3 regions of the Paenibacillus sp. Y916 genome follow, and region 3 is predicted to be linked to each of the others. Evidence: a T-box and tRNA genes for the amino acid it is inferred to sense, from the RefSeq annotation. Region 3 holds a T-box; the other regions hold tRNA genes.
The links. The T-box of region 3 lies ahead of argS (arginine--tRNA ligase). A T-box ahead of a tRNA ligase gene usually reads a tRNA of that ligase, here a tRNA-Arg.
Positions count from the first base shown of each region.

Region 1: it has a tRNA-Arg gene. The T-box ahead of argS (arginine--tRNA ligase) is inferred to sense a tRNA for this amino acid. The anticodon was not compared.
Region 2: it has a tRNA-Arg gene. The T-box ahead of argS (arginine--tRNA ligase) is inferred to sense a tRNA for this amino acid. The anticodon was not compared.

Region 1 is NZ_JBXCJA010000004.1:48,980-59,576, reverse strand. Features, by position in the region: gene AC1TO9_RS10950 (TerC family protein) at 182-991, opposite strand; gene AC1TO9_RS10945 (MBL fold metallo-hydrolase) at 1,435-2,442, shown strand; gene AC1TO9_RS10940 (phosphatidylglycerophosphatase A family protein) at 2,525-3,103, opposite strand; gene AC1TO9_RS10935 (GerMN domain-containing protein) at 3,243-4,310, shown strand; gene rph (ribonuclease PH) at 4,404-5,165, shown strand; gene AC1TO9_RS10925 (XTP/dITP diphosphatase) at 5,167-5,790, shown strand; gene AC1TO9_RS10920 (hypothetical protein) at 6,134-6,265, shown strand; tRNA gene AC1TO9_RS10915 (tRNA-Arg) at 6,351-6,424, shown strand; gene AC1TO9_RS10910 (GreA/GreB family elongation factor) at 6,890-7,339, shown strand; gene AC1TO9_RS10905 (sporulation protein Cse60) at 7,399-7,587, shown strand; tRNA gene AC1TO9_RS10900 (tRNA-Arg) at 7,744-7,817, opposite strand; gene AC1TO9_RS10895 (hypothetical protein) at 8,053-8,922, shown strand; gene tig (trigger factor) at 9,139-10,470, shown strand.
Region 2 is NZ_JBXCJA010000007.1:186,540-197,136, reverse strand. Features, by position in the region: gene AC1TO9_RS16280 (polyamine ABC transporter substrate-binding protein) at 1-132, shown strand, start outside; gene AC1TO9_RS16275 (DUF2087 domain-containing protein) at 624-1,400, shown strand; gene AC1TO9_RS16270 (GIY-YIG nuclease family protein) at 1,424-1,831, shown strand; gene AC1TO9_RS16265 (PdaC/SigV domain-containing protein) at 1,976-3,058, shown strand; gene clpP (ATP-dependent Clp endopeptidase proteolytic subunit ClpP) at 3,121-3,711, opposite strand; tRNA gene AC1TO9_RS16255 (tRNA-Arg) at 3,896-3,970, opposite strand; gene AC1TO9_RS16250 (sugar-binding transcriptional regulator) at 4,197-5,243, shown strand; gene gap (type I glyceraldehyde-3-phosphate dehydrogenase) at 5,351-6,361, shown strand; gene AC1TO9_RS16240 (phosphoglycerate kinase) at 6,495-7,676, shown strand; gene tpiA (triose-phosphate isomerase) at 7,733-8,485, shown strand; gene gpmI (2,3-bisphosphoglycerate-independent phosphoglycerate mutase) at 8,487-10,031, shown strand; gene eno (phosphopyruvate hydratase) at 10,193-10,597, shown strand, end outside.
Region 3 is NZ_JBXCJA010000002.1:341,381-351,977, reverse strand. Features, by position in the region: gene AC1TO9_RS05755 (CobW family GTP-binding protein) at 1-846, shown strand, start outside; T-box leader at 927-1,205, shown strand; gene argS (arginine--tRNA ligase) at 1,275-2,981, shown strand; gene AC1TO9_RS05745 (hypothetical protein) at 3,112-3,591, shown strand; gene AC1TO9_RS05740 (hypothetical protein) at 4,406-5,224, shown strand; gene AC1TO9_RS05735 (ABC transporter ATP-binding protein) at 5,610-7,643, opposite strand; gene AC1TO9_RS05730 (ABC transporter ATP-binding protein) at 7,692-9,449, opposite strand; gene AC1TO9_RS05725 (HesB/YadR/YfhF family protein) at 9,944-10,243, shown strand; gene AC1TO9_RS05720 (ABC transporter ATP-binding protein) at 10,386-10,597, shown strand, end outside.

The DNA of each region.
Region 1 (10,597 bases), on a different contig from region 3:
TATTTAAATATAAGAAAGTATAAGTTTCACTTGAATCAATTTCATAATCGCCGATACAGCTAAATCGGGTTGCGTAATTATGAAATTGATTCTTGATACCCTATTCCTTATATTTCCGCTGAAACGGGTGCTGTCTTTGAAAAAGACGGCACAGCCGTTTCTACTTGGTTGAATAAGTTCATTATTTCTCCACTTCAGTGGCAACCTTCGGATCTGTTTCTTCCTCATTCTTACTACTCATAAACCAGCCTAACACGGCAATCAATACGAGAACGATATAGAATGTAGTCTTCCATGCTGTGCTATGAGCAAATGATTCAGATAGAACACCTAAGGATGGATGGGCGAGTGTAATGACAGATAGCTTGACACCAACCCAGCCCACAATGACGAATGCAGCAACTTCCAGACCAGGGCGGGAATGTAGCAGTTTTACAAAGTAGGAGGCAGCAAATCTCATAATGATTAGTCCCATGAATCCACCGGCAAAGATGACAAGGAATTGCCCAGCATCTAAGCCACCGATGTGACCCAGTCCACTCGCAGGTAGTGCTACGGCAAGTGCTACGGCAGCCAAGATGGAGTCAACTGCAAAGGCAATATCAGCGACTTCGACCTTAAGCACAGTTAGCCAAAAGTTTGCTTTCGTTGCTGGTTTATCGTTGGAAGTAGCATCCGTTGTATTGTCCGATTGACGCTTTTTTACAAATAATCTACGTATGATGTTATTCCCACAAATAAATAGCAAGTATAGTGCGCCAATGGCTTGAACTTGCCAAATATCAACTAGATAAGAGATGATAAACAGTGAACCGAAGCGGAAGACAAATGCTCCAGCAAGACCATAGAATAGCGCTCTTTTTCTTGATTCATCAGGAAGGTGCTTTACCATAATTGCTAATACTAGTGCATTATCAGCGGCAAGAAGACCTTCCAATCCAACGAGTACGAGAAGTACCCAGCTATACTCCAATATTAATCCCAAATCCATTACTTCTCCCCCTCATGTCTTTAGTATGCTTCAAACATCTATAAGAAAAACGTCTTTTGACGTACTTCTGATGATAAAAATCAAAAAAGACCTTTACCAAATAGGTGGCTCCTTTCAAAAATCAAAGGTGCCCTAATTGGTAAAGGTCTCGCTAACAATTGTTTAGTATCAATTGCCAATATAGCCGGAGAATAATCTCGTCTTGACGACTGTATTGTATGTAGCTACTCCCCTTTACGGGTTTGGATTTTAGAGTGAAAGTAAGTTGTTGAATTAACATTGAAATCATATATTTATTTCGGGTGAATGTCAATAGTAGGGTGAGATTTAGCGGAAGAGATAATAGGATCAACATATACTTCGTGTTCAAAAGATGACTTTTTGAACAACCTCTTATATGGTAGAAAGGGGTAGAGGAGGAGAAGGTTATAGAAATCGTAAATATGCCAGAAATTCATTTATGGGATCATGGCATCATTCAAGTGAAGATATCAATGTCGTATCCATTACGCTGGGTGAACAGTTATGTGCTGCCGAGTTCAACAGGGGTAGCAATTATCGATCCTGGACCACGCAATAGTATAACGGAGGAAGAGTGGAAGAAAGCTCTTGAACATTTAGGATATACGTTTGAAGATGTGAACCAGATATTTGTGACACACCATCATCCCGATCACTTTGGTCTAGCTGGTTGGTTTCAATCTCAGGGGGATTGCAAAGTGTATATGTCGCAAAGAGCATATGCTGAGTCTTTACATATGTGGGGAAGTAACTCCAATATGAATACTGAACTAACGAGTTGGTTGCGACAACATGGATCACCTGTTACGTTGGCTGCTCAGATTGAAGTGCACTTACTTGAATTCTTACCACAGGTTTCTCCGATGCCAGAAATAACAATAGTAGATGGTGGAAGCTATATTACATTGGGAGGTCGTTCTTGGCTGGCTATTGAGAGTGGAGGTCATGCACCAGGACATCTATCTTTATACGATCAAGAATTAGGAATAATGATGTGTGGGGACGCTATATTACCTCAGATCTCACCCAATATTAGTCTGATCCCAGGTAGTGATCCTGAGCCGCTGTATACCTTCATGAACAGCTTACAACGACTGAAGGAGTATGAGGTGAATAAAGCATTTCCGGGGCATAGAGATCCATTCCATACTGTTCAGCAACGAATAGAAGAGCTACTGAACCATCATGAAGAGCGATTAATCAAGATTGAGCAGCTACTAGCCGACTCCCCGCAGAGTGGGTATGGGATTTGTTGTGCTCTATTTGGAGATAATCTTTCAACACATCAAATGAGGTTTGCCATATGTGAAGCGCTCGCACATTTACAGGAGTTAGTTCGCCGTAGTAAAGCAGGAACTATAGTATCATCATTAGACGGGAGCATTACGTTTACCACGCGTTTAGAGGAAGGTCGAAATATCATCTTTTGAACTTGAATTTATAGAATAGATTAATCGACAAAAACCTCCGAAATCACTATAAATAGTGGTTTCGGAGGTTTTACGTTGTCGCTTACTCTGGGGAACTCCCGTCGTTTAGAGGATCTGACTCTGCATTCGGGTTGGAAGGGTCGACTTCCCTCTCTGCTTGCTTACGATGAGCAATACGGCTACTTGCCGCAGCAGCTACCGCACCTACGATATCATCTAGGAAAGTGTGCACCTGTCCACTGGATTTATCATTAAGCCTTTCTAATATTCCAGGTTTTAGTTTGTCTACATATCCATAATTCGTAAATCCAATACTCCCATATACGTTAACAATGGAAAAGGCCAATATTTCATCTACGCCATAAAGTCCTTCATCATTGACCAGCATCTCCTGCAATGGGGAGAGGAGTTTGCCTTCCTCAGCCAATATATCCAGTTGTATTCCGGTTAAGACGGCATTCTGAACTTCGCGCTTACTGAGAACCATTTCAACATTGTGAACACATTCCTCCATAGTTAGGGCAGGATAGTATTTTTTTTGCAGAAACAGGACGAGTTCAGCGATTTCGGGAATGGTAACTCCTCTTTGGTGAAGTAACTCATGGGTTGTATCCGATACGACCTTGCTATTTAAGCTATAAGAATTCTTTTCGTTTGCCATAACTGTTCACATCATCCTTTGTAATAGAATAAACTTCTCACTTAGGTCCCAAAAACGTAAAAAGTAGTTATTTTTTTGAAAAGGGCTCGTATATATACTAGTACAAACTGTATAAAATGGTTAAGGAGGCGCGATAATAATGTTGAAGAAAATGAAAATCCGAAATATCTCCGTTGCTGGGTTAATAGTCGTTCCCATCATATTGTCTGGGTGCAGTGGTTTCAGTAGTCAATCAATGGAAATTGATCCACCCCCTGCTCAAATTGAAGCTGATATGCTTCAGTCCATGAATGGCAGCGCTCCAGAAGCAACGAAAGAGCAAATGACACCGACATCGACTGTTTATTTGGCAGACCAACATGGTTTACTGGCTCCAGTATCTTTAGGAATTCCTCCAAAGGATAATAAAGATAATATGCTCCTTCGTCAATCTCTTGAGGCGCTGGTTAAAGATGGACCTTATGCAACCTATCTACCACAAGGCTTCTCAGGTGTATTGCCTAAAGGAACAGAAGTAAAGATGGTCTCTATTGAGAAGGAAAAAAAGTTAGCTGTTGTAGAATTCAGTAAGACCTTTACTGAATATGATGCCTCAAATGAAAGGAAAATGCTAGAGGCTGTAACTTGGACACTCACAAGTGATCCTAGTATTGAGCAAGTTCAATTCTGGGTAGAAGGTAAAAAGATAACCGAAATGCCCCTTAATCATACACCACTTGATCAGAATCTTGGACGAAGTATGGGTATCAATTTAGAAAAAGGAGATGGAGCGAGTTATACGAGTTCTAGCTCGGCAACGATATACTTCTCTTCAGAATCACCTGCGGGCATACAATATTATGTGCCGATCACCCGGCTTGTAGTATCTGGACAGGATACACTTCACGCAGCTCTTAGCGAGCTCATTCGTGGCCCCCAGCCAAGAGGTGGGTTAGAAAGTGTTATGACGACAGGAACTTCCTTGCAGTCAGTGAAGACGGCTAAAGATGGAACAGTAACCGTATCACTTAAGGAAGATATGTTTATTAAAGGTGAGAAGATTCCTTCACAACTACTACAGTCCGTCGTACTGACCGTTACGGAGAATGTTGGAAATAACAAGGTCGTGATCCAAATGAATGGCGAGTCCAATGTAATAGGTGATGACGACCAAAATTACAGTGAGCCAGTATCAAGGCCTCAGTATATTAACGAAATACCGCTATAATTAGGAAATCCTACTTCAAAAGATGCTTTTATTGCTACACTTTGATAAAATAAGGTTTGCAAAATAGGACGCTAATGATGTAGGAGGCAGATAATATTGAGATCGAACGGACGGAATAACGATCAATTACGGGATATGAAAATAACTACAAATGTGAATAAATATGCGGAAGGCTCTGTGTATATAGAAATGGGAGATACCAAAATACTCTGCACAGCAACTGTGGATGAGAAAGTACCTCCATTCTTAAAAGGGCAAGGAAAGGGCTGGGTAACGGCAGAGTATTCTATGTTACCACGAGCGACGCATACCCGAAATCATCGTGAAGCGAATCGTGGCAAGCTAACGGGCCGGACGATGGAAATTCAACGGTTAATCGGTAGAGCACTTCGTTCTGTAGTGAATTTACATGCTTTGGGTGAACGTACAATCACATTGGATTGCGATGTGATTCAAGCTGATGGAGGGACAAGAACAACCTCAATTACAGGCTCATTTGTAGCTCTTTGTATAGCAGTAAATAAGATATCTCAACAGCATCGACTGCCTGTATTCCCGATTACCGATTATTTAGCTTCTGTTAGTGTAGGCGTTGTAGGAGATCAAACACTATTGGATCTAAATTATGAAGAAGATTCCAAGGCTAAAGTAGATATGAATTTGGTCATGACGGGAAAGGGGCAGTTTGTGGAACTACAAGGAACGGGTGAAGAAAGCCCCTTCTCACGTCAAGAGTTGGATGAAATGCTTCAGCTTGGTGAACAGGGAATCAAAGATATTATTACGCGTCAGCAGGAAACATTAGGTCCAATTGCTCTTATGATCGGAACTGGATTAACTGGAAAAGGTGTCTAACATGAAGCTAGATCAAGACATTGTCATTGTTGCCACTAAGAATAAAGGGAAAGTTAGAGAATTTGAGCATGCTTTTGCGCTACTAGGTAAACAAGTGAAAAGCATGTTTGACTATCCTAACCTTCCGGAAGTGATTGAAGACGGACATACTTTTGTAGAGAATGCTCTCAAAAAGGCTAAAATGGTTGGGGACGCGCTTGGTTTGCCTGTTCTTGCTGATGATTCAGGATTATGCGTAGAGGCATTGGATGGACGTCCAGGCGTATATTCTGCACGTTATGCGGGTAAGAATGCAACGGATCAGGAGAACAACGAGAAGCTATTGCAAGAGCTTGAGCAATTGAAACAAGGTGAAGATACAGAACAGACATTGTTAAGTCCAGCAAGCTTTAACTGTTCATTGGTGTTATATAACCCCTCTTCAGAAGAACATATGGAGACTTTTGGATCTGTGGCAGGCTGGATCACTTCAGATGTAGCGGGTACCGGTGGATTCGGTTATGATCCGCTCTTTTATGTTCCTCAGTATGAGAAGACGATGGCTGAGCTCTCATTAGAGGAGAAACAATCCATAAGTCATCGTGGGATTGCTTTGCGAGAGTTAATCGATCGCTTGCAGAAATGAATGTTATTACAGGAGAATAATCAAGCTGAGGAATACGATATGGCTTGATTATTCATTAATTGATAAGAAGGCTGCCCTTGGGCGGCCTTCTTTTTTCAAAGTCATACAGATATATGCCGAAAGAGAGCATAATACGCCAGAACGAGTAGTAAATTTAGCGTATCAGAATGCATTAGACGATGTCTATAGAATGATATATGAGCTTTGCTCAGAGGAGACCCGTATGCAGATGAGGGAGTCTGGGGTAAGCGCGTTTCTTCATTCATACGATGGATAATAACCAAAAAATAATACTTATATCCGCTCACTAGTGTAACCATACTAATACCAGGAGGTGATCGTAGTGGCGGATAAATATAAGAAAAATAAAGGCAACAAGTATGCCCATAATAATGAATTTGCTGAGGATGTCATGTCCAAGAATCATGCACAACACGTTCAAGATAAAGTAAACTGGCGTCGTGGAAATAAGTAATTTAAAATTAGCTATTGATTAATTGTGAGGGTGCGGTATAATAAACAACGCACCCTTTTCATCAGGAGCAATGTTATATGATCATGTCTTAGTAGCTCAGCTGGATAGAGCAACGCCCTTCTAAGGCGTCGGTCGGGGGTTCGAATCCCTCCTGGGACGTATACAGAAAACTCTCCATTATGGAGAGTTTTTTTGCGTTCTAGGGAGTGAGAACCCTATCTTTTGATTCAAAATGGGCATCTGTACAATCAGAATATCTCCGTTAACTATAGAATGCTCTTATCAAACAATAGGAGGTATGTTATTTTATGGTTAGAGTGAGCCCGTGGTTTCAAAGACTATGCAACCAATTTTCATCCATTTATAGGTGGAGAACATGAAATAGATCCGGGTCCTGTTTGTTTAGTCATTCTTCTTCCGATTCTTTGATCAGTGCGCGACGAGAATTACCTTTAAGTTTATCCACAATTATTATTATTTCTCATTGGAAAAATAGTGAATATTTGATAAGATAGCATAAAGGCCTCCTACACGAGGTCTATATTTTTATGGAGGGATAAATAATGGTACTATTTTACGTCGAATTTGAAAGGGAAAATCTTCAAACAGGAGGTGAAATCTACTATGAACCATAGTACGATCCTCCAAAACTCCAATACACAGTTGGTAAACCAGCTGGTTTTCTTTGATGAAGAGAAGAAGTTCTTCTTGATGCAATATATACCAGATGATTCTAAAGAGCAGAAAAGGATCGATCAAATTCTTTCTATATATACGACATCGCTTGAAAAGATCATTTCTGAACGAAAAGAAGGCTCATTAAATTCTATGGTTCTTATTGGTAGCGAGGTGACCCTTCGTTATGAGGATGATGGTTATGAGGAGAAGTACATCATTGTGTTCCCTCATCAAGTAGATCCAAGTAAGAACTGGATTTCATTTCTATCTCCGATGGGATTGCAACTATTAATGACTGAAATAAATAAAACGTATGAAATTATCGTACCTTCAGGTCATATTGGAGTGAAGATACAAGAAGTTAAATATATGAATTACGGTAATATAGACAAATAATAAGGAATGTTGCATGATGAATGAGTAGTAAAGTAATTGATGAATTTAGGAGGGCTTATATGATACAGGTTAAAGAGTTCGTAGATTCAGATAATTCCTATGCAGAGAATAAGGCGAATCAGTTTTTAGCTGGATTAAAAGAGGAACAAGTGATTAATATACGTTATGGATCGGTAGTGAAATCCAGTGTATCCAAAACGGAACGTCAAAGAAGCACGATCTTAGTCGTCTATAAGACAGCAGAATAGCGTAAAAGCAAATAGTATTGTATACGTTTTCTTAAGGATTCTTTATACATTTACTCTAAAGTGGTATCCCACATTTCGATTGTTGCAATTACCATAGCTAGTATCTGTCTGTAACACAAAAAAAAGCCCTCCAAAAAGGAGGGCTTTTTTATAATATGTCCCAGGAGGGATTCGAACCCCCGACCGACGCCTTAGAAGGGCGTTGCTCTATCCAGCTGAGCTACTGAGACTCGAAAAATCAACAATGAATAATATATCATGGATGCGATAGAATATCAAGCACTAATTGTGTTGAATTTTTTTTTGATTTTAAAGAGGGTATGATATAATCTACAAATGTGAGTTTAAAAGATGACTTTTTGAACAACCTGTACAATTAACAGAGTTTAAGCAAAGAGAGGAGGGGCACTTATTAACGACATCATTTCCTCTGCGAAAGATAATCTGATTCTTTTTCCAAAAACATTGGATTATTACCAAATACAACTTACGCTTATGTTGGAAAGTGAACGCTATGGTGAGGCGATGGATTTACTTCGCTTTCTACTTCAATGCCAGGGGCAAGAAGAGAGATATGTTGATGAATGGCAGGCTTTACTTGAATGGTTAGAGACTGCTTTTCCTCAATATATTTCTGGAGTAGATAATGAACAAGCAACTATAGATGGTGAAATTGAATTAGATGAGGAAGATCTAGCTCGGCGTAATGCGGAGTGGAAGTTTGCTGAAGATGCTGATTACGCTAATAAATTGCTAAGCATTGTGAAGAATGAAGTCTTGTCTGAACAGACGATGCTCGCATTGGAACAACTCTCCTACTTGAATGGCGACGCCATTAATCAGGAGTTGGTTAATTGGTTGCAGAGCCATGACATTCATCCACTGCTTCAATATCGAGTTCTACAGACATTACATCAGCGTGGTATGCAAGGAAGTATTACTTTTATGAGGGGACAAGAACAGGTTGAAGTTGATATTGAGAGTATTCCGACAAAAGATAGCGAATTTCCGCTAGTTGTTCAGCAAATTGTAGATCGGGTTGCTCAGTACACTGAAGTTCAAGAGCCGACCTTGTTTTATTTCGCTCAAGAGTTATGGTCACAATTTATTAAGGCGGTATATGGAACAAATGCTTATCTATCCATGTTAACAGAAGAAGATTTGGTAATGGATATATGGGCGGCAGCGCTCCATCAGACGGTATCTGAAAGTCTAACAGGAAACCGCAATGAAGAGGAGACTCGGGCAATATACGGGATTACAGAGAACTTCCGTTTTCGATTCGAACAAGCCTACCGAGTGATGAAACAGTTTGTTACAGAAGGTGAAGCATAATAAACTGTTATGACGCCTTTTTGAACATTTACTTTTAATATAATAATTAATTTAGGATTCTAGGTTGAACCTACCCTTGAAAAAAGGTACAATGTTGTTTATACTATAATGGTTGTTCTGTGCGTGAAATATAAGGATTAAGTATAGAGTGGAACTTATACTTTCTTATTTTCTATAAATAAACCATGAGAATTATTTTGGAGGGGAAGGCATAAAATGAAAGCAACTTGGGAAAAAATAGAGAAGAACCTTGGGGTTCTTGAAGTTGAAGTAGAAACAGAGCGTGTAGCTGAGGCGCTTGATAAAGCTTTTATGAAAGTATCTAAGAAAGCTAATGTACCTGGATTCCGTAAAGGAAAAGTACCGCGTTCTGTCTTTGAAGCACGTTATGGAGTAGAAAGCTTGTATCAAGATGCTATTGATATTTTGCTTCCAGAAGTGTACACACAAGCGGTAGACGAAACGGATATCTTCCCGGTAGATCGCCCAGAAATTGATATTGATCAATTTGCTAAAGGTGAAGTATTTAAGTTCAAAGCTAAAGTTACTGTTAAACCAGAAGTAACTTTAGGTCAATACAAAGGCGTAGAAGTACCAACACAAAAAGTTGAAGTTACTGAAGATGAACTGAACGAAGAATTAGTTCGCTTACAAGGACGTCATGCAGAGCTAGTTATTATTGAAGAGGGTACTGCTGAGAATGGTGACATCACAATCATTGATTTTGATGGTTCCGTTGACGGTGTTCCTTTTGAAGGTGGACAAGCTGAGCGTCATTCTTTGGAACTGGGAAGCGGTTCGTTCATTCCAGGCTTTGAAGAACAAGTTATAGGATTGGCTACTGGCGATCAGAAAGACGTTGAAGTAACATTCCCTGAAACTTACCAAGTAGAAGAATTAGCTGGTAAGCTAGCTGTCTTCAAAGTGAAAGTTCACGAAATCAAGCGCAAACAACTTCCTGAATTGGACGATGAATTCGCTAAAGATGTAAGTGAATTCGAAACATTGGATGAGTACAAGGTAGACTTGAAGACACAACTAGAATCACGTAAAGACCAAGAAGCGAAAGGTGTTCGTGAAGGTCTTGTAGTGGATAAAGTTGCTGAATTAGCAGAAGTTGATATTCCACAATCGATGATTTCAAGTGAAGTTCAGAATATGATGACTGATTTCGATAATCGTCTTCGTTCACAAGGTATGGATCTTGAGATGTTCTTAAGCTTCTCAGGTCAGACTAAGTCTGATCTTCAAGAGCAAATGAAAGTTGATGCAGAGAAACGTGTTCGTAACAATCTCGTACTTGAGCAAGTTGCTAAGGATGAGAAGATTGAAGTTACCGAAGAAGACGTTACGAGTGAATTGGCTACATTGTCTGAATCATACAAGCGCTCTCCTGAAGAACTACGTAGTGTTCTAGAAGCTAATGGATCATTGAACAGTCTACGTGAAGAGATTTCTCTACGCAAAACAGTTGATTTCCTACTGTCTAACAGTAAGGAAGTTGCTCCTGTAGAAGTTGAAGATGAAACTCCAGAAGAAGACAAATAAGAAAATTATTATAGTGGTTGATGAGGTGCGTTTTTTTGACGCGCCTCATTTTTACCTAAACTGACCAAAAAATGGATAATACATGTGAAAATTGGGTTTGTTTTAAAAAAAAGGACGGTATAGCCGT
Region 2 (10,597 bases), on a different contig from region 3:
ACCTATCGTAATAACACGATGATTAACCTATCTGAAGATGAATTAAGTCGTACGGAATGGCTGGGTGAAGTAGGTGAAAATGTACAAGTCTACGATCGATACTGGTCCGAGCTGAAAAGTGGAAGAGAATAATATTTTGAATGCATATGTGAGTTGAAGAGTCCGTCCTAAACTAGAAAATTAGTTTAGGACGGACTCTTTCTTTAAATATAAGAAACTATAAGTGCGAGTTCAAAAGATGACTTTTTGAACAACCTCTATAAGTTTTGTGGAGGTCTTCCCGCTGTGCCCTTTAAGGTCAGGCTAGAATAGATGCAGAAAGCACACTTAAATAGCAGGAAAAGTAGGGGAAGAGAGAACTAGTTGTACAACCTACAGTTAAAAATGGCGATAACGCTGAAAAGTGGAATTTCCAGTAATTTAGATGTACTCCATGCAACTAAAGTTAACTTCAGATGGATTGGGTTGAATTTAGATGTACTTATTGCACTTGCGTGAATGGTGAAGGTGGAAGGCGATTATTGGTGATCGTGTTGCAATTAATGCTCATGACTTGATAAAAACTAAACAATATTATATAATGTCTATAAAATAGCAAACGAAACTGAAAGGTGTTTACAATAATGGACTATTTATCTGATCTGTTCTGGAATGCAAGTATGGAAGAAATCAAGCAAGGCTATATGTTCGAACAAGAGTGTGAAGCTTATGTATGTTTAATCTGCGGTAAACGTTATGAGAAGGGCATTATTTATAAGGAAGAAGAGGTGTACTACGAGGCGGAGAAGTATGTTCGGCGGCATATTGCGAATGATCATACGTCGATGTTAGATTTCTTATTAGGATTAGATAAGAAATGGACCGGATTAACGGATTTGCAGCGGACACTTTTGAACTTCTTCCAGATGGGGCTAAGCGATCAAGAGATCGTCAAACAATTGGATGGAGGTAGTACCTCTACTATTCGCAATCATCGCTTTACTTTACGTGAGAAGATGAAGCAGGCCAAGGCATTCCTGTCCATTATGGAACTTGTCGAGGAGAAGTCTCATAGCAAAAGCCGGTATATTCACATTCATGATTCACCTTCATTGCTAGATGAGCGGCATTCCATCACGGTGCAGGAGAATGAGGAGATTTTAAACACCTATTTTAAGGAAGGTCTACAAGGGCCGTTAACGGAGTTCCCGAAGAAGGAAAAACGTAAAATTGTTATTTTGCGACAACTCACTCAATTATTTGATGTTCAAAAGTCTTATTCAGAGAAGGAAGTCAATGCCATTCTGAAGGAACGTTTAGATGATTACGTGACATTGCGACGGTATTTAATTGAATACGGGTTTATGGACCGAGAACCAGATGGCAGTAAATATTGGGTGAAAAGTAAACGGAATGACTAATGATAGAGAAAGAAGGGTATATAATGAATCATCAAAGACGTAAGGAACTCGTGGCAGAATATCAACAACTGCCCCGCAAAATTGGTGTTTACCAAATACGTAACTTGGTGAATAATAAGATATGGATTGGGAGTAGTCTGAATCTATATGGGGCATTTAACAAGGATGTATTCATACTGAATATGGGTAATCATGCTTGCGTGTCATTGCAGAAGGAATGGAATACCTATGGTGAACAGCAGTTTGAAATGGAAATATTGGAACAATTGAAGCTTGAAGAGGGAGAGTCCCTTATAGGGATGATTCCGGTGAGCGTACCTGTAAATCATCCAACGAACAGACAACATAGGGATGAGTTACGGAAGCTAGAACTGAAATGGTTGGATAAGCTACAGCCATACGGAGATAATGGTTATCATGAACAGGTATAGTATGTGTTGACGATTCAATAGTGTTACGCAGTTGTTACGTAGATGTTACCCCGCTGTTACCATAATGATTCATTACTTCGATATACTGTGGATACGAGCTCAAAAAGTACGAAGAATATGAATCATTGTGGAGGGAATTTTGAGATGAATAAGGCTATGAGATGGGGCGCTGCAGCTATAGTGGCAGGAGTTCTATTGACAAGTGTGGGTTATACAGGACAAGTAACGGTCTTTGCTGTTGGAAATACGAAGAATACTGTCGAACAACCAACTGTCATTTTAGAATGGAAAGGTACTACACTCTCTCAACGTGGTGTGATAAGTAACGGGAACACCCTCATCCCTGTGACTGCATTGCGGGATCAACTGGGACTGTCATTACATTATAATCCGGGTACGAGAACATATAGTATTGGTAGTGGGTATAGACAGTTGAACATGGATTTAGCTGAGAATCGAGTAAATACAAATATTAATAACTTCTATGTCAATGAATATGAGGTAAAGAATATCAAAGGTAATTTATATGTTCCATTTCGATTAATAAGTGATTATTTGGGCTATCAAGGGGTGTGGAATCCATCTCTTAAATCATTGAATATTACTCCTAGGGTAGAGAATGACCTATCGGTTACAACAAATAAGCTAGAAACAAAGACAAAGGATGCATTATTTATTGTTCGCTATCCTACCATTAGTGACCTTGCGGATGCCAAGGTAGAGAAATCAATCAATACGGTGCTGGATAACCTTAAGGATGAATTCGTTGAAGCGTCGAAAGAGCAGGCCTCTAAAAGAGATAGTTCTGTTGAGCAAACCTATCAATTCTTTCAGAACTATATCGTGTCATACAATGAGAATGGTGTGTTAAGTCTTATCATAGATCAGTACGGTTATATTGGTGGGGCTCATGGTGGTACAGTTCGTATAGGGTTGACCTTCTCGTTAGACGATGGAAAGATACTATCACTGAATGATCTATTAAAAGGAAAGAGTCCTGATTATAATGAGAGATTGGACAAGCTTGTTCTCAAAGGACTACAAGACAATGATGGTTATTTTGGTGAATTTAAAGGATTGACTGGTGACGTGAATTATTTTGTGAAATCAGAGGGAATAGCATTGTTCTTCCAACAATATGAATATACGGATTATGCTACGGGCATTCCAACGTTCGTCATTCCTTTTCATCAGATTCTACCTGAAGGTACGAGAATGTTTAAGTAATTCTGTTATTGTAAAAGCCCTCACTCCTGTAATATACGGAAGTGAGGGCTTTTTGTCTTTAATTAAAGTGCTAATGGTTTCTCTAAGACTTTGTCGATCAAACCGTATGTGAGAGCATCTGAAGCACTCATGAAGTAGTCGCGGTCCGTATCTTTCTCAATGCGTTCCAGCGGCTGTCCACTACGTTCAGCTAAAATATGATTTAACTTATCGCGGAGCTTGAGGATACGACGAGCGCGAATCTCAATGTCTGATGCTTGACCTTGTGCACCACCTAGAGGTTGGTGAATCATGATCTCGCTATTTGGAAGCGCGTAACGCTTACCGATCGTGCCAGCAGTCAAAAGGAATGCCCCCATAGAAGCGGCCATACCTACACAGATTGTAGATACATCTGGTTTAATATATTGCATTGTATCGAATATCGCCATTCCGGCTGTAATGGATCCACCAGGGCTGTTTACATATAAGGAGATATCTTTCTCCGGATCTTCAGCAGCTAGAAATAGCATTTGTGCAATAATGGAATTGGCAACCATGTCATTAACTTCAGAACCTAAGAAAATAATGCGATCCTTCAAAAGTCTAGAATAGATGTCATATGCGCGTTCGCCGCGGCTACTTTGTTCAACGACCATAGGAATATAACCCATGTGGAAAGCCTCCCTTATACTAACTAAATTAGTTGTTCATTATAAATACGATTGCCGTATTTACCACTTGATAAACATTTTAAATCATAAAGTCAGGGAAAGTCAAACTATTGATAAAAAAAAGAGCCATGATTGGCTTTGATCTGAGTTGGTTAAAGTTATATATAGCTATCATAATAATTAATGGCGCGCCCGCGAGGAATTGAACCTCGATCTCAGGCTTCGGAGGCCTACGTCATATCCATTTGACCACGGGCGCAAAAAGAGATAGCAAAAATGATTATATGATATATACGTTAGAATAGCAAGGAATTGTTACATTTATAATCATCATACATCATGATGTATAAGAAAATCGGCAGTAGTAAATTATACTACAATGAATACTTGCAAGAGAAGCGAATATTGGTTAGAATAGTAGTGGGACTTAAAAAGTTTACCCGGGACATTTTAAGACCATGTAGAACGATGCAGGAGTGGAAAGCATGCGCAATTTAATAGAAATACAAAAGCAGCTTCTGCCTGATCTCATGGAAACTCTCAAGACAAGGTACACTATTCTTCACCGAATTTTATTACTTGATATTGTCGGTCGCAGAACGCTAGCAGCGTCACTTCATATGACGGAACGCGTGTTGCGTGCCGAAACGGATCTTCTGAAATCTCAAGGTCTCATTGAGATTGAAAGTATGGGAATGAAGATTAGTGACTCGGGTAGGAGACTACTGGATTCACTTGAGCCCATCGCCAAGAACCTTTTTGGACTAACAGATTTGGAAGATAAAATCCGCCTAGCCTATGGACTGCGTAAAGTAGTGATTGTACCTGGTGATTGTGAGTCGTCGCCGGTCGCTAAGAAAGAACTGGGACGTGCAGGAGCGAAGGCTCTGTTGAGCGTCATGGGTAATGAAGACATCATCGCTGTAACGGGAGGTTCAACACTCGCTGCAGTTGCTGAACAACTAACACAACCTTCGTCTGTTAATTTGAAGGGGACCTGGTTTGTACCCGCTCGTGGGGGCTTAGGGGAGAGCGTGGAATTTCAAGCGAATACTATAGCTTCCACGATGGCTAAGAGTGTAGGAGCCCAATATAGGCTGTTACATATACCAGATCTACTTAGTGATGATGCCTATCAATCGCTAGTCCAAGATCTTAATATTCAGGAAATTGTTCAGACGATCAGACAGTCGCGAATTATAGTGCACGGCATCGGTAATGCGCTGGAAATGACACGCCGTAGAAGATTGGACCTTGCGACTATTCAGGGCATCCAAGATGAAGGCGCGATTGCAGAGTCATTCGGTTATTATTTCAACGAGCATGGTGCTATGGTTCACAGAATGATGACCTTGGGTCTTCGGCTGGAAGATATTATGAATACTGAAATTGTGATAGGGATTGCAGGTGGAAAGAGTAAGGCTAGTGCGATACATGCTGTTCTCCGATTCGGTCAGGAAGATATATTGGTCACGGATGAGGCGGCCGCATTAGAGATTGAGAGGGAAATGGAAGAATATCCTCTTAACTAATTAAGAAAAACGATTAGCATCTTGCGAAATCTGATGACCTTGTTGTCATGAAAGGTGTAACAGCCTTTTTTGAATAAATAAAACGAAACTTTGGGAGGAACTAATCAATGACTGTAAAAGTTGGTATTAATGGATTTGGACGTATTGGTCGCCTTGCATTCCGCCGTATTCAAGCTGTGGAAGGAATCGAAGTAGTTGCTATTAATGACTTGACAGACGCGAAAATGTTAGCTCATTTGTTAAAATATGATACAACACAAGGACGTTTTGACGGAGACGTTGAAGTTCATGACGGATTCTTCAAAGTAAATGGTAAAGAAGTTAAGGTTCTTGCTAACCGTAACCCTGAAGAATTGCCTTGGGGCGAGCTTGGTGTAGACATCGTTCTAGAATGTACAGGATTCTTCGTATCTCAAGAAGCAGCTGAGAAGCATTTGAAAGGCGGCGCTAAAAAAGTCGTTATCTCTGCTCCAGCAACAGGCGATGTGAAGACGATCGTTTACAACGTAAACCATGAAACTCTTGATGGTACTGAAACAGTTATTTCTGGTGCTTCTTGCACAACGAACTGCCTTGCACCAATGGCTAAAACGTTACAAGATCAATTCGGAATTGTTTCAGGTTTGATGACTACAATTCATGCGTACACTGGCGACCAAAACACTTTGGATGCTCCACACTCTAAAGGAGATTTCCGTCGTGCTCGTGCAGCAGCTGAGAACATCATCCCTAACACTACCGGTGCTGCTAAAGCAATCGGCCTAGTTATTCCTGAACTTAAAGGTAAATTGGACGGTGCAGCTCAACGTGTTCCAGTTGCAACAGGTTCATTGACTGAATTGATCACTGTTCTTGACAAAAAGGTAACTGTTGATGAAGTTAACGCAGCTATGAAAGCAGCTTCTGATGCAGATTCTTTCGGATACACAGAAGACGAAATCGTGTCATCTGACATTAATGGTATTACATTTGGATCATTGTTTGACGCAACTCAAACAAAAGTATTAACTGTTGGCGACCAACAATTGGTTAAAACAGTAGCTTGGTATGACAATGAAATGTCCTACGCAGCACAACTTATTCGCACGTTGGAATATTTCGCTAAATTGGCTAAGTAATATTAGCTAGAATTCATAAACATTTAAAGAGCGGAAACAGGTGTTCAATGTTTCCGCTCTTTGTAAAATTATAGAGATGTTATTCCTTGGATTTGCAGAGTATTAAAATCTATGGGTGTGGAGGAACGCAGAGATGAATAAGAAGAGTATAAGTGATGTGCAAGTAGACGGATTACGGGTCTTTGTTCGTGTCGATTTCAATGTACCGCTCGAAGATGGTAAAATTACTGATGATACACGTATTCGTGAAACGCTACCAACTATTAATTACTTGGTGGAACGCGGAGCAAAGGTTATTCTAGCAAGTCACATGGGACGTCCGAATGGTCAAGTGGTGGAATCTTTACGTTTAACACCTGCTGCTGAGCGTCTTTCAGAATTACTTGGTAAGAAGGTAGCTAAAGCCAATGAATCTGTAGGCGAAGCTGTTAAATCCCAAATTGCTGATATGGCTAATGGTGATGTATTGTTACTTGAGAACGTACGGTTCTATCCTGGCGAAGAGAAGAATGATGCTGAACTTGCGAAGCAATTCGCTGAACTTGCGGATCTATTCGTAAATGATGCTTTTGGTGCAGCTCATCGTGCTCATGCTTCTACAGAAGGTATTGCACACCATTTGCCAGCGGTATCTGGACTATTAATGGAGAAAGAACTGTCTGTACTAGGCAAGGCGTTCTCTACACCTGAGCGTCCTTTCACGGCAATCGTTGGGGGATCCAAGGTAAAGGATAAAATTGACGTTATTAATAACTTGCTCAACCTTGCTGACAACGTGCTTATCGGTGGTGGACTAGCGTACACTTTCTATAAAGCACAAGGTCATGAAATTGGTCTATCCCTATGTGATGATTCTAAGCTTGAAACTGCACTAGGATTTATCGAGAAGGCTAAAGAGTTAGGTAAAAACTTCATGCTTCCGGTCGATATTGTCATTGCTGATGATTTCAGCGCAGATGCCAATGTTCAAATTGTTGATATTGATAGCATTCCTGCAGGTTGGGAAGGCGTAGACATCGGACCGAAGACACGTGCTCTTTATGCTGATGTGATCAAAAACTCCAAGTTGGTTGTATGGAATGGACCTATGGGAGTATTTGAAATGGAGCCTTTCGCAGGGGGTACACTTGAAGTAGCACAGGCTTGTGCGGACACTAGCGCTTACACGATTATCGGTGGCGGTGATTCAGCTGCAGCGGCTGAGAAATTCAAACTAGCAGATCAAATGAACCATATTTCTACTGGTGGTGGAGCTTCGCTTGAGTTCATGGAAGGTAAGAAACTTCCTGGTGTAGAGGCATTGAACGATAAATAATTCCCATTATTGGTTTATGTATAGGAATGTAAGGGAATAAAAAGGAGTGGATAGCTATGAGAACACCTATTATCGCGGGAAACTGGAAGATGTTCAAGACCGTTCCAGAAGCTAAAGCGTTTATTGAAGAAATTAAAGGTAAGGCAGAAGTAGCAGGTGTGGAGAGTGTTATTTGCGCTCCGTTCACTAATCTTCCAGCATTGATGGAGGCTGTTAAAGGTACTTCCATTAAGATTGGAGCACAAAACCTACATTTTGAGGATGATGGAGCTTACACTGGCGAAATTAGCGGTGTAATGTTGAAAGATCTAGGCGTGCACTATGTCATTATTGGACACTCAGAGCGTCGTGCTTACTTCGCTGAGTCCGATGAAATTGTAAACAAAAAGGTGTTTGCTGCTTTCAAACATGGCATTACTCCTATCGTATGTGTCGGCGAGAAATTGGAAGAGCGTGAAGCTGATCAGACGAAAGCGGTATGTAAAGTTCAAACTGAAGGTGCCTTGAAAGGATTAACTGCGGAACAAGCAGCACAAGTAGTTATTGCCTATGAGCCGATTTGGGCGATTGGAACAGGGAAATCTTCAACAGCACAAGATGCGAATGAAGTGATTGCTTATATTCGTGAGCTTGTGAAAGGTTTGTATGGAGAAAATGTAGCAAATGCTGTACGTATTCAATATGGCGGTAGTGTTAAGCCTGAGAATGTCGTAGAATATATGGGTCAAAGCGACATTGACGGTGCATTAGTCGGCGGTGCAAGCTTACAACCAACTTCATATGTTCAACTTGTTGAGGGGGCGAAGTAAGATGCCAGCACCAAGACCGGTAGCCTTAATTATTATGGATGGTTTCGGATTGCGTAATACTGCAGAAGGTAATGCGGTAGCACAAGCGAAGAAGCCGAACTATGATCGTTTGATGAGCCAATATCCTAACTCCACTCTGATTGCTTGCGGTGAAGAGGTGGGATTGCCAGTAGGGCAAATGGGTAACTCCGAGGTTGGTCATCTTAATATTGGTGCAGGCCGTATCGTCTATCAGAACCTGACCCGCATCTCCAAATCGATTCGTGATGGTGACTTCTTTGAGAATCCTACATTGGTTGACGCTGTTCGTCATGCCAAGGATAATAAGAAAAAGTTACATTTGTATGGCCTTCTATCTGACGGTGGCGTACACAGTCATATTGATCACGTATTTGCGATGTTGGATCTAGCTAAGAAGGAAGGCTTGGATGAAGTGTATATCCACGCATTTCTGGATGGGCGAGATGTCTCTCCTGATTCAGGCAAACAGTTCATTGAGCAATTGAATGCTAAGATTGCTGAGGTCGGTGTCGGTACGATTGCAACTGTGCAAGGACGTTATTATGCGATGGATCGTGATAAACGTTGGGAACGTGTTGAGAAGTCATATCGTGCCATCGTTTACGGAGAAGGACCTAAATATACGGATGCGCTTAAGGCAGTAGTCGAATCTTACGAGAAGTCTGTTTTTGATGAATTTGTAGAGCCTACAGTTATTGTAGACGAACAGGGACAGCCGTTGTCTACGCTTGAGAGTGGGGACTCTGTCGTATTTTTGAACTTCCGTCCAGATCGTGCCATTCAATTATCGCAAGTATTCACCAATAAGGACTTCCGCGGTTTCGATCGTGGGCCGAAGTTCCCGGAGAACTTGCACTTTGTATGCATGACTATATTTAGCGAGACAGTTGAAGGTTATGTTGCGTATGAACCAAAGAACCTAGATAACACGCTCGGTGAAGTATTGGTTCAGAACAACAAGAAACAACTGCGTATTGCCGAAACAGAGAAATATCCGCATGTCACCTTCTTCTTCAGTGGCGGACGTGATGTTGAACTACCAGGTGAGACGCGTATTCTCATTAATTCACCCAAAGTAGCTACTTATGATTTGCAGCCAGAGATGAGTGCCTATGAAGTAGCAGATGCTTGTGTGAAAGAGATCGAAGCAGAGAATCACGATACGATTATTCTTAATTTCGCTAACCCGGATATGGTAGGGCACTCAGGGATGCTTGAGCCAACAATCAAAGCGGTGGAAGTAACGGATGAATGTATGGGTAGAGTGGTAGATGCTGTCATTGCCAAAGGCGGGGTAGCGATTATTATGGCTGACCACGGAAACGCTGATATGGTATTTGATGAGCAAGGACGTCCATTCACTGCACATACAACGAATCCCGTTCCATTTATTGTAACGGCTTCTGATATCGTTTTGCGTGATGGTGGGATTCTGGCGGATGTAGCGCCGACCATTCTAGATTTGATGCAATTGTCACAGCCTGCTGAGATGACTGGCCAATCTATGATTGCCAGCCGTAAGTAAGTTTAAGTAAGACGATTACTATTTCAAAATATAAGAAAGTATAAGTTTCACTTGATACTCTATTTCTTATATTTCCGCTGAAACGGGTACCGTCTTTGAAAAAGACGGCATAGCCGTTTCTACTTGCCAAATAATATATAAAACAAAAGGAGAACAAAAACATGACTATTATTTCAGACGTATATGCTCGCGAAGTCCTAGACTCTCGTGGTAACCCAACAGTTGAGGTTGAAGTTTATTTGGAATCAGGTGCTCTTGGCCGTGCGATCGTACCTTCTGGTGCATCTACAGGTGCTTATGAAGCAGTTGAACTTCGTGATGGAGACAAATCCCGTTACCTTGGTAAAGGGGTATTGCAAGCAGTGAAGAACGTGAACGAAATCATTTCTCCAGAAGTGATCGGTATGGACGCGTTGGACCAATTGGGAATCGATAAATTGATGATCGCTCTTGACGGAACACCGAACAAAGCTAAATTGGGCGCGAACGCTATTCTAGCGGTATCCATGGCTGTAGCTCGTGCTGCTGCTGAAGCGCTAGACGTACCATTGTATGTGTACCTTGGT
Region 3 (10,597 bases):
GAAGGTGCACTGATTGAAGAGACGATCCCCATGACTGAAATGCTCAGTGGATGTATCTGCTGTACCATTCGAGGTGATCTAAGTCTAGAAATATCTAATTTGATTAAGCAAGAATCACCTGATGTGATCGTCATAGAGGCGACAGGAATTGCAAATCCGATGGAAATCTTGGATGGAGTAACGGAAGCTGCACTTTATATGAAAATAGATCTAAAGAGCGTCATTACCGTCGTGGATGCCGTACATTTATTGGAACTATATGAGATTCAGAAAGGCAAGACTTATCGCCTTATGCAAGAGCAGATTCGCTGTGCATCTTATTTGATCCTTAATAAAGTTGACCGTGTAAGTGAAGAAGATCAAGAGAAGCTAGCGACTATTATATCTAGTTGGAACGAGTATGCCCCGATTATTCCAGCTGTACGTTGTGATGTGGACTGGGTTCCATTGTTCGGACAAGATGTTCAACCTAGACAGTGGAAGAGCGACAAATCACATGAAGTTGATCAAGGCAAGGGAGATGACCATAGTCATGATGGACATGATCACTCACATCACTCCCATGATCATGTTATGGTGTATACGCATTATTTCGCGGGTCCAATTGATAGTCAGGGTTTCGAAAAATTAGTGAATCATTTACCACGTGAAGTATATCGCGCAAAAGGAATTATGACATTTAGTGATACAACCAGCCGATTTTTATTTCAATATGCATTTAGAGAATCGGACTTTTTGAAGATTAATCCTCAAGGAGTTGTACCCGATGTCGTTGTATTCATAGGTGAGCATTTCTCTCAAGCTGAATTGAAGAATGCCTTGGAAGAGCTTGAGCAGAAGGGTTAATACTTATTAGAATTTGAAGGAGAATGATTCAGTTATATCGTGTTGCAACTTAACGGTGACCGATGTATACTGTGGTATATTGAACGTCTTTGAACGGGAGAGTAATGGGAGTGACCGATATTGTAGCGAGCCGGAATTGGTGAAAGCCGGCATATTGGACTCTGATGAAGCGCACCCGGGAGATGGCTATTCCAACGTCATGAAGATCGTCTTTTGAACAACTTCTTTTATGATCAGTAGAATAGTCCGATTGATCTTCGTTATAGGTCATCAAGCGGAACAACTCTGGAGAGGAATACACCTCTGTCTGAGGGTTCAACTAGAGTGGTACCACGGGAACTAAAGCTCTCGTCTCTTATTCATAGAGATGAGGGCTTTTTTTGATGAAATAAACAGTCATTTAAGTAGAATATGGAGGATGAACTATCATGTTAAAGAATTGGGCCATAGAGGCAATACAGCCACACGTACCCCTATCAGCAGAAGAAGTGGAAAACTTATTAGAAACACCGCCCTCAGTAGTGATGGGTGATATTGCATTTCCATGTTACGTATTAGCGAAGCAGTTTAGACAATCACCGCCGCAGATCGCCTTACAATTAGTGAGTCGTATCCAAATGAAGGGAATCAAAGCAGAAGCTGTTGGACCCTATGTTAATTTAACTTTCGACAGAGATTATTATGTCGGGGGCTTGATGGAGAGATTGCAGCAAGATGATGATGCTCGAACTAATATAGGTCAGGGAAAAAAGGTTGTTATTGATATGTCATCTCCCAATATTGCGAAACCTTTTGGTATCGGACATCTTAGATCAACGATGATTGGTGCAGCCTTGTATAAAATGTATCAAACCGCAGGATACGAACCTGTTAGCGTCAATCATCTGGGCGATTGGGGCACGCAATTTGGCAAACAAATTACAGCATATAAGCGTTGGGGTAATGATGAAGCTTTACAAGAGAATCCAATTCAAGAGTCTTTACGTTTATACGTTAAGTTTCATGAGGAAGCACAACAAGATGTAACATTGGAACCCGAGGCGAGAAATTGGTTCCGTCTGTTGGAGTCTGGTGATGAAGAAGCGAATAGACTTTGGGAATATTTCGTCGAAGTTAGTATGCAGGAGTTCAACAGAATGTATAAAAGACTAAATATTACGTTCGATCATGTGCTTGGAGAAAGCTTTTACAATGATAAAATGGCTGCCGTTGTTCAAGCGCTAAAAGATAAAAATTTATTAGTGAAAAGTGATGGTGCACTCGTTGTTCAATTGGATGATGAGGGGATGCCACCTTGCTTAATTATGAAATCCGACGGGACGACGATTTATCCTACACGCGATTTGGCAACAGCATTTTATCGCCATCATGTCATGAAAGCTGATCAAATTCTTTATGTGGTCGGGGGAGAACAGAAGTTACATTTCCAACAAGTATTTGCTGTATTGCATAAAATGGGGGCCGAGTGGGTACAAGATTGCAGTCATGTACACTTTGGATTAATGAAATTCGAGGGTAAGAAGATGTCCACCCGTCGCGGTAAAATTGTGTATCTTGACGATGTGTTAGATGAAGCTGTTGCAAGAGCGCTCACAGTCATTGAACAGAAGAATCCAGAGTTACCGGACAAATATAAGGTGGCACAGGACGTAGGAATTGGAGCTGTTATTTTTGGGGATCTCAAGAATAATCGGACTAACGAAGTGGATTTCTCACTGGATGATGCGTTGAATTTCGAAGGGGAGACAGGTCCTTATTTGCAGTACACATATACAAGAACCCAAAGCATTCTTTCTAAAAGTATGATGTTAGAACAAGTACACACGGAAGATTCTCAAGGAATGCAGCAGGATCAATATGCTGAAGCATTAGGTGATTCAGGATGGGCACTCCTTAAACTGCTTATTACGTTCCCTGTACAGTTGAAACGTGGGATACAGAACAATGAACCTTCCGTATTAGCTAGATATGTTCTAGATATAGCGCAGGCGTTCAATCACTTCTACAACCAGGAAAGAATACTGTGTGAAGAAGATGGGGTAAGAAAAATTCGAGTGTCTCTAACGACACTGACAGGGCAATCTTTACAAAGAACAATGCATATTCTTGGTTTGGCTACCCCAGCCCGTATGTAAAAAGGGACGTAATAGATCCATTTAACAATCTCATGTTGATAGATTTTGCGGATTCCTTTAACATTAGGAATAGCAAAGTAGATCAACTAGCACATCGCGTAAATGTGTTGATAGTGAATGGAGCGGAAGTATGGTAAAAGAGAGATTGCTCGATAGTGATCATTCAAGAGATGTCTTTACCTATTTTGGACTTGCCGTATATTCTTCACAATCTTTGGAGAAGCAACTGGTTAACTTATTGATGCTCATGAAGCTATCAGAGGGCAAGATTCCAACAGAAGAAGACTTCACTGAAATTTATCAACGTAAGTTAAGTAGTTCGTTAGGCCAATTAGTGCAGGAAATTCAGCATCATTTCCCTTTCACGAAAGAAGAAACAATTCAATTGACAAGAATATGGAAGCAACGTAATTATATTGTCCATGATTACTTCAAAGAACGAATCCAAGAGACGTTCAGTCCTGGAGGTCGTTCCCGTATGATTCGTGAGCTTACGAAATTTAGTGATCAAGCACAAATGTTAGAGAAGAAGCTCCAAGGTTATTCTCGGGAATTATATCGCACGCTTGGTCTGGATAATGATTCTCATGCTTCTAATTCCGATAAATGATAGTTTATGAACAAGGATGCTTGAATAGGGTGGAGTTGTTCTGAAAGGGTCTCTGAAAAAAGTCCACATATATTGGTGTAGGATGCCGCTGCGATGACGGATTATCCTTATGGTCGCTGTTGCCCTCCAATTTCTTGATTGTATACCGCTTAGCGGTAGAAATCCTAGGGCAAAGCATATGCTTCCGGAGTAGCTTTCCTACGGAAAGCTTGTAGGCGAGCGCTACCGCTTCTTCAGGATAATTCCGTCATCTTCGCTACTTCATACAACATCCATTGTTTTCTGTAAGTACTGATTTCTGCAACTACTCGCACTTGTTATCTTATATTTCTATTGCTATAGCGAGGGTATCACGTAGTTAGTTGCAAATTTGACCTCTAAATCCATTGCCATTCCTCTTTCCACCACTTTAGCTGCCCAAACAACATCTAATTATTCGGAAAACCCAATTTTCCGCGTTTCTCCCGATTTCAACTGTCATCTAGGCACTTAATTCTCACAATCTAGCCTTTACTGCTAATGTAAGTGTTGTTTAGGCTCTTATTCCGTTCTCGTGGGTCTTCCTTCCCCCGCTATTTACGCGGAATACATCTAAAGGCTTACATAGGAAAGTATTCAGCATCAGAGAAATGAAGTCACTTTGAAAGAATTGATTATCAAAGGAAATATAGTACAAAATATGGAATAATATGATACACTTATGCTAGCTAAATTCACGATATAAATGTTATTTCTTATTCAACGAACGGGCAGGTTAACGCAAAATTACTCTATATGCTCCGTCTAAGATATTGAAGATGAAGGGGGCGAGTTAATGAATCGAAGTATATTAATTTTATTCTGTGTACTCTTAATTTTAGCTGGGTGCTCAAGACAAAATGAGTCGTATAAAAGAAATATCGAAGAAGTCAAATTGAACGAAGATAAAGGAGAAAATAGGATCGGTAATATCGATAAAAGCATCAATAGCAGTGTCACACTAGAAGCAAGTCAAGAGAACAAAAGTAATGGTGAAATTAAGGCGGTAAAAGATGCACAAGAGTTTAGTGAGATTATTAAGGAAAAAGATGCGGATAAATTAATACAGCTTCTTAACACTACACAATTGGATATAGAAGGAGCAAATAAAATAATTGAAGGCTTCGATGTGAATTTTGATCTGGATACATTATCTGTTCAAATCAATTACGATGGATTTGCTATGAACCCTCAAGTAGGACAGTATGAATTCATTTTATTGGACAAGAACCTTAATGAAAATAATGAAGAGAACTCGTTAGTAATTCGTTATGATGTAGATGGCAGTAAAGTCTATCATAATCCCTATGTTCGGTATTTTCCTTATGCAGAAGAAATGGTTCTCCAATACTTAGACCATATTAGTAAGGGGAAGGCAACTGAATTGGCTGGATTTTTGAATCCAGATGATATCGAGGTTCCAAGTTGGGTTGCTGAAAAGACAATAATGAATTATGAGGATTTCTTTGATTCGGGAGACATGTCGATTCGCTATACTAATCGTTTTGTATTCGTGGCAGAAGACGAAAAAGGTAATGAACATGTAATTGAAGTGAATCACGGAGATGGCTTAATGAGTATAAAAGATGACTTTATCCCCGAATTTTTAAACTAATCTATCGGGAAACGATAGTGGAATAGCGGTTGCTTCGACAGCCGTTTTATATTTGTTCAAGTATCTTGATAATTACGTTGCTTGATTTTTATTCGTTGATAGTCGTAGTAATGAAAGCACTAAACAGCGTATTTAAGAATTTCTACTAACGTCATTTGTATTTTAAAGTTTCTTGAATTCAGGTAATTCGACTAGCGTTCTCTCTTGTACAACCATCATCCATTACGCTGACGGGTAACGTTAGGTTAATAAGCTAATAATTAGAAATAGAACTTCCAATTTTATGGAAGATCTATTTCTACTTCTATGTCTAATATCAACATTGAACTTTAACAGAGCGATTCTTTAAAAGGAGTAATACCTTGTTGTCAGGTCATCTGTTATTTTATATACTAGGCACGGATTGAACAGGTTGCCTAGAAGATTCTTCTACATGCTCAGATCCAGTAGGTTGTGGTAAGATGCTTCCCAGTTGTAGTTGATACAATTGGAAGTAACGACCGCCAAGTGCTAAGAGTTCGTCATGACTACCTCGTTCAACGATCTCTCCACGGTGTAATACGAGAATCTGGTCTGCACTGCGGATGGTAGAAAGACGGTGAGCGATAATGAATGTTGTGCGACCTCTCTTCAGGACCTCAAGGGCCGACTGAATGAGGCTTTCCGTCTCGGTATCAATGTTGGCGGTAGCTTCATCAAGAATAAGGATCGCTGGATCGAATGCAAGTGCGCGTGCGAAGGAGATCAGTTGGCGCTGCCCAGCGGATAATGTACTTCCTTTCTCCACAACGGGCTCATCGAATCCTTTAGGTAAGTGGGCAAGTATACGCTCAGCACCCACATCACACAAGGCCTTCTCGATTTGTTCACGGGATATTTTCTCGTCACCTAGGCTGACATTCGATGCAACCGTACCAGTGAAGAGATAAGGATCCTGCAATACAATTCCCATATGATGGCGTAGCCATTGTTTAGGGATATCAGTCACTTCCTGACCATCAATCGTTATGCTTCCTTTCTGTGGATCATAGAAGCGGAATAATAGATTAATGATGGAACTTTTCCCTGAACCAGTATGACCTACCAGCGCAACCGTCTGACCTTGCTTCGCTTCAAAGGAAATATTTTTGAGAACATAATCTTTTTTATAAGCGAAGGAGACATCCTTGAATTCTACATTTCCTTTGTAGCGTGGCATAGTACCATCTGTAACCTCTTCCCCTGGCTCATCCATTAGCTCGAACACTCTCCCTGCAGATACCATAGAAGAATCAAGCGCAGCAAGTTGGTTCACCATGCCCGTGATGGGTTGGAATAACCGACCGAGAACATCAACGAAGGCATATAGAACACCAAGCGATACAACATTGGTACCACTGAGTGAGCCGAATCCGAAATACGCTAGCAATACGGCAAATGAGAAGCTGCGTAATACATTGACCAAATTATGGGTTGTAAACGCATTGAGGTTCAGCATCTTATTCTGATATTTCATGTAATCTTGATTCAGTGTCTCGAATTCATCCTTCGTTTGTTGCTGGCGTCGGAATATACGAATGATGGACATCCCTTGAATCGACTCATTGATGATCGCATTGATCTCACTTAGACGAGAGCGAATAATCGTATTGAATTTCGTTGCGTATTTACGATACAGAATAATCCACACGATTAAGATCGGAATGACGAACAGGCATACAAGCCCAAGTCGCACATCAAGTATGAATAGAGCAATATACACGCCTGTAATATAGACGATACCCGAGCTGAAGTTGGCAAGTACAGCTACGAATAAATCTTTTACAGCTTCGGTATCGTTGGTAATTCTAGAAACGACCTTTCCAGCAGGTAAGTTATCGAAGAAATGGACTGGAAGTCGTTGAATATGGGCGTATACATCTGTCCGCAATTTCTGAATCACTTTGTTAGCTGAAGACTGTAGCCAGTACGTCTTACCAAATTCCGTGAAGATGGTGACCAATAGTAGTAAGAGATATAATCCAACGAGCTTCATAATGCCAGGTATTTCTGGTTTGTAAAAGGTGAAAAGTTGGTCGGCTGTTAATGCCTTGACTGGATAAGTGGACTCTAGAGATCCATTTGAAATGGTCATCTGCCCATCGATAACGACTCTTTTTCCATTAGCAACTTCTACTGCTTGATTGATAAAATAGAAAGTCTTACCTTTCTGGAGAATACGGACTTCTTGACCTTTATTCTCATTCTCGGCGAATCTTTCGCCGCGCTTGTAATAATGACCTTCATATAGAACGGCTCCTTCTGATGTAGGCGAATCCGTCTCAAAGAATGGCTGTTCAATACCGAGCATATGGTCATCGATCATCGCTTTAGCTATAAAAGGTCCCGCAAGTTCTGCGGCAACGCCTATACATAATGTGAATATAGCGGCTATGAACATTACTTTAGCCGTAAGAGCGTACTGGAACAACCGTTTTCCTATGTTCAATTAAGTCACCTCCTCAGTGCCTAGTTTGTTCTCTACTTGTTGACGTTCAAATTGTTCATGATACCAACCCCTTAGAGCTAACAGCTCTTCGTGAGTCCCTTCTTCGATAATGTTACCTTCCTCAAGCACGACAATCCAGTCAGCATGCTCCACAGCGGATAAGCGGTGAGTGGATATGAGCGTTGTTTTGCCAGCGCGTTTGAGTCTGATATTCTCAATAATTCGTGCTTCTGTTCTTGCATCAACGGCAGAAAGTGCGTCATCTAGAATGAGAATTTCAGGATTTCCAATAAATGCTCTTGCTAACGCGACACGTTGCTTCTGTCCCCCAGAAAGGGCGACCCCTTTCTCACCTACAAGGGTATCTAGACCATCTGAAAGGGTAGTCAGATCATTCTCGAAGGCAGCGGTTGCGATGGCATCCATAATGAAGGAATCACTTGCGTCTTGTAAGCCGTATTGAATGTTCTCACGTACAGATCTAGAGAACAATATTTGTTCCTGCGGTACATATCCGATCCAGCTATGAAGTTCGTGCTTAGCGATTTGTTGTATAGGGATATCGGAGATAAGAAGCTCTCCGTCGCCTGCAGGGTATTCATGAAGAAACTGCTTCAGTAAAGTGGATTTACCACTTCCGGTACGTCCAACTACGCCAAGTGTCTGCCCCTTTTGGAGTGTTAACTGAATATTCTTCAAATTATCTACCGTTGAAGTAGGATAACGGAAAGTAATATCCCGGAGCTCAATACGCTGTGGATCACCAACAGTCGTAGGATGAGCAACGTCATCCACATCCGGTGTGACGGATAGAATTTCATCGACACGATCGAGAGAGGCGCTACCCCGTTGCATAATATTAATTAATTCACCAATGGCGAACATTGGCCAGATCATCATCCCAAGGTACATATTAAATGACACAAGATCCCCAAGGGTAATCTGATTTCTGAACACAAGATAAATCCCATAAGTAAGACCAATCACATAGCTTAGACCGACACACAGTCGAATCGTAGGCTCAAAAAAGGCATCCACTTTAGCTACACTCATATTTTTGCGATACACATCATCCGTGATGCTCTGAAAATGTTGTTGGTCTGATCTTTCTTGAACATAAGCACGAATAACGCGCACTCCGGCAACAGATTCGAGAACTTGGTCATTCATATCTCCAAAGGCATCCTGTGCTAAAGAGTAACGTTCATGTACGATTTTTCCATAAATCTTCATCGCAAGAGCGATAAAGGGAAGCGGGATAATCGCTGCTAACGTTAACTGCCAGCTAATGAGGAATCCCATGGCGAACAGAATAACGAATAAATATACGGTTGAATCTGCCATGACTAATATTCCGAAACCAGCTGTTGAAGCGACGGAACGAAGGTCGTTCGTTGCTCTAGCCATCAAATCACCTGTACGATTTCGTTCGAAGAAAGCCGGGGTCATACCAAGTAAATGATTCATATACCGCGTACGGAGAATCCGCTCGACAAGGTTAGCACCACCAAACAATCTATGCATCCATATGTAAGTGATCAGGTAGATAGCAATTAGAATGATAATAATCAATGCGATATAGCGAAAAAGTGAAGGACCTGTAATAGAGCCTGTAACGATATCATCAATCGCATTTCCAAGTAAACGAGGTGGTAACAACTCACCTACTCCACATAAGATCAGCGTAATTAAACCAATGATATAGCGCTTTTTTTCTTGGCGGAAAAACCAACCTAGCTTTTTTAAAACAGAAAACAAAACAATCACTTCCTCTCAAGTTGAAACTGCTGATGAATTTAACACCCAAGTTGGACACAAAAAAAGACATACCATCCGTGAACGGACGATATGTCTTTTGAAATGCTAAAGTTATCATGCGTACGGTTGATTGAGCAACCGCCGCCAACGTAGAATATTTAATTCAGAAATTCTAAGAAGCACACATGACTTCTTTAGAATTAATCCACCAGCAGGGTTACTCCAATATTCAATTGTAGTTTATAAGCCGTATTGTGTTGAAAAGCTCTAATCATCTGATTGAACATGTTACTCACCCTTCCTTTGTAAATTTTTGTAGATCTCGTATCGCAAGAATTCTATCATCATGTCATCAAATTTGTCAATTTTTATTTTAAGGAGAGTGTCTGTTCGTATTTATTACGAGGTAGAGGGGGTGTATGTATTTTTGATGCGGCTTCAGGTATGATAGAGAGACACACATTGGAATACAGAACGTAAAGGAGTTGGATTTCATGAACATTGTAATGAGTGCAGATGCAGCGCGTTGGTATGTGAGAGAGTTAAATTTAAACATCGGTGATTCCGTAAGGTTTTTTCCGCGTTATAGTTCCGGAGGAGGACTACATCCAGGATTCTCACTGGGCATCTCTGTAGAGAAACCGACTAATGGTACGTTATATCAAGATGTAGAAGGAATTCGCTTTTATTTGGAAGAGCGGGATTTATGGTACCTTAAAGGTTATGATCTAGTCGTTAATTATGTAGAGCCTCATGATGATATTGACTATGTGTATGAAGAGATTAAACAATAGTATTTGGAATTTATATAAAGAACTCCTTTTCGACAAGGAAAGGAGTTTTTGGTTGTGTTTAAATGGTAAGTTGTATTTTATTAGAGAAGTGAAGGGATAATAACGAGATATCGTGATCCTTTCGAAAGGGGAAGTATAATCATTGGAGCAATGGAAAGCCTATTTTAAATTTATAAAGCCGTATATGAAATTAATTATTATTACGCTGATTATTGGGATGATTAAGTTCAGTATTCCATTAACTTTACCGATGATCATGAAATATGTAGTCGATGATTTATTGACAGGAAATTCACCACTTTCGATGCAAGAAAAAGTGTCACAATTGATGAAGGTTCTTGGTGGAGCATTAAT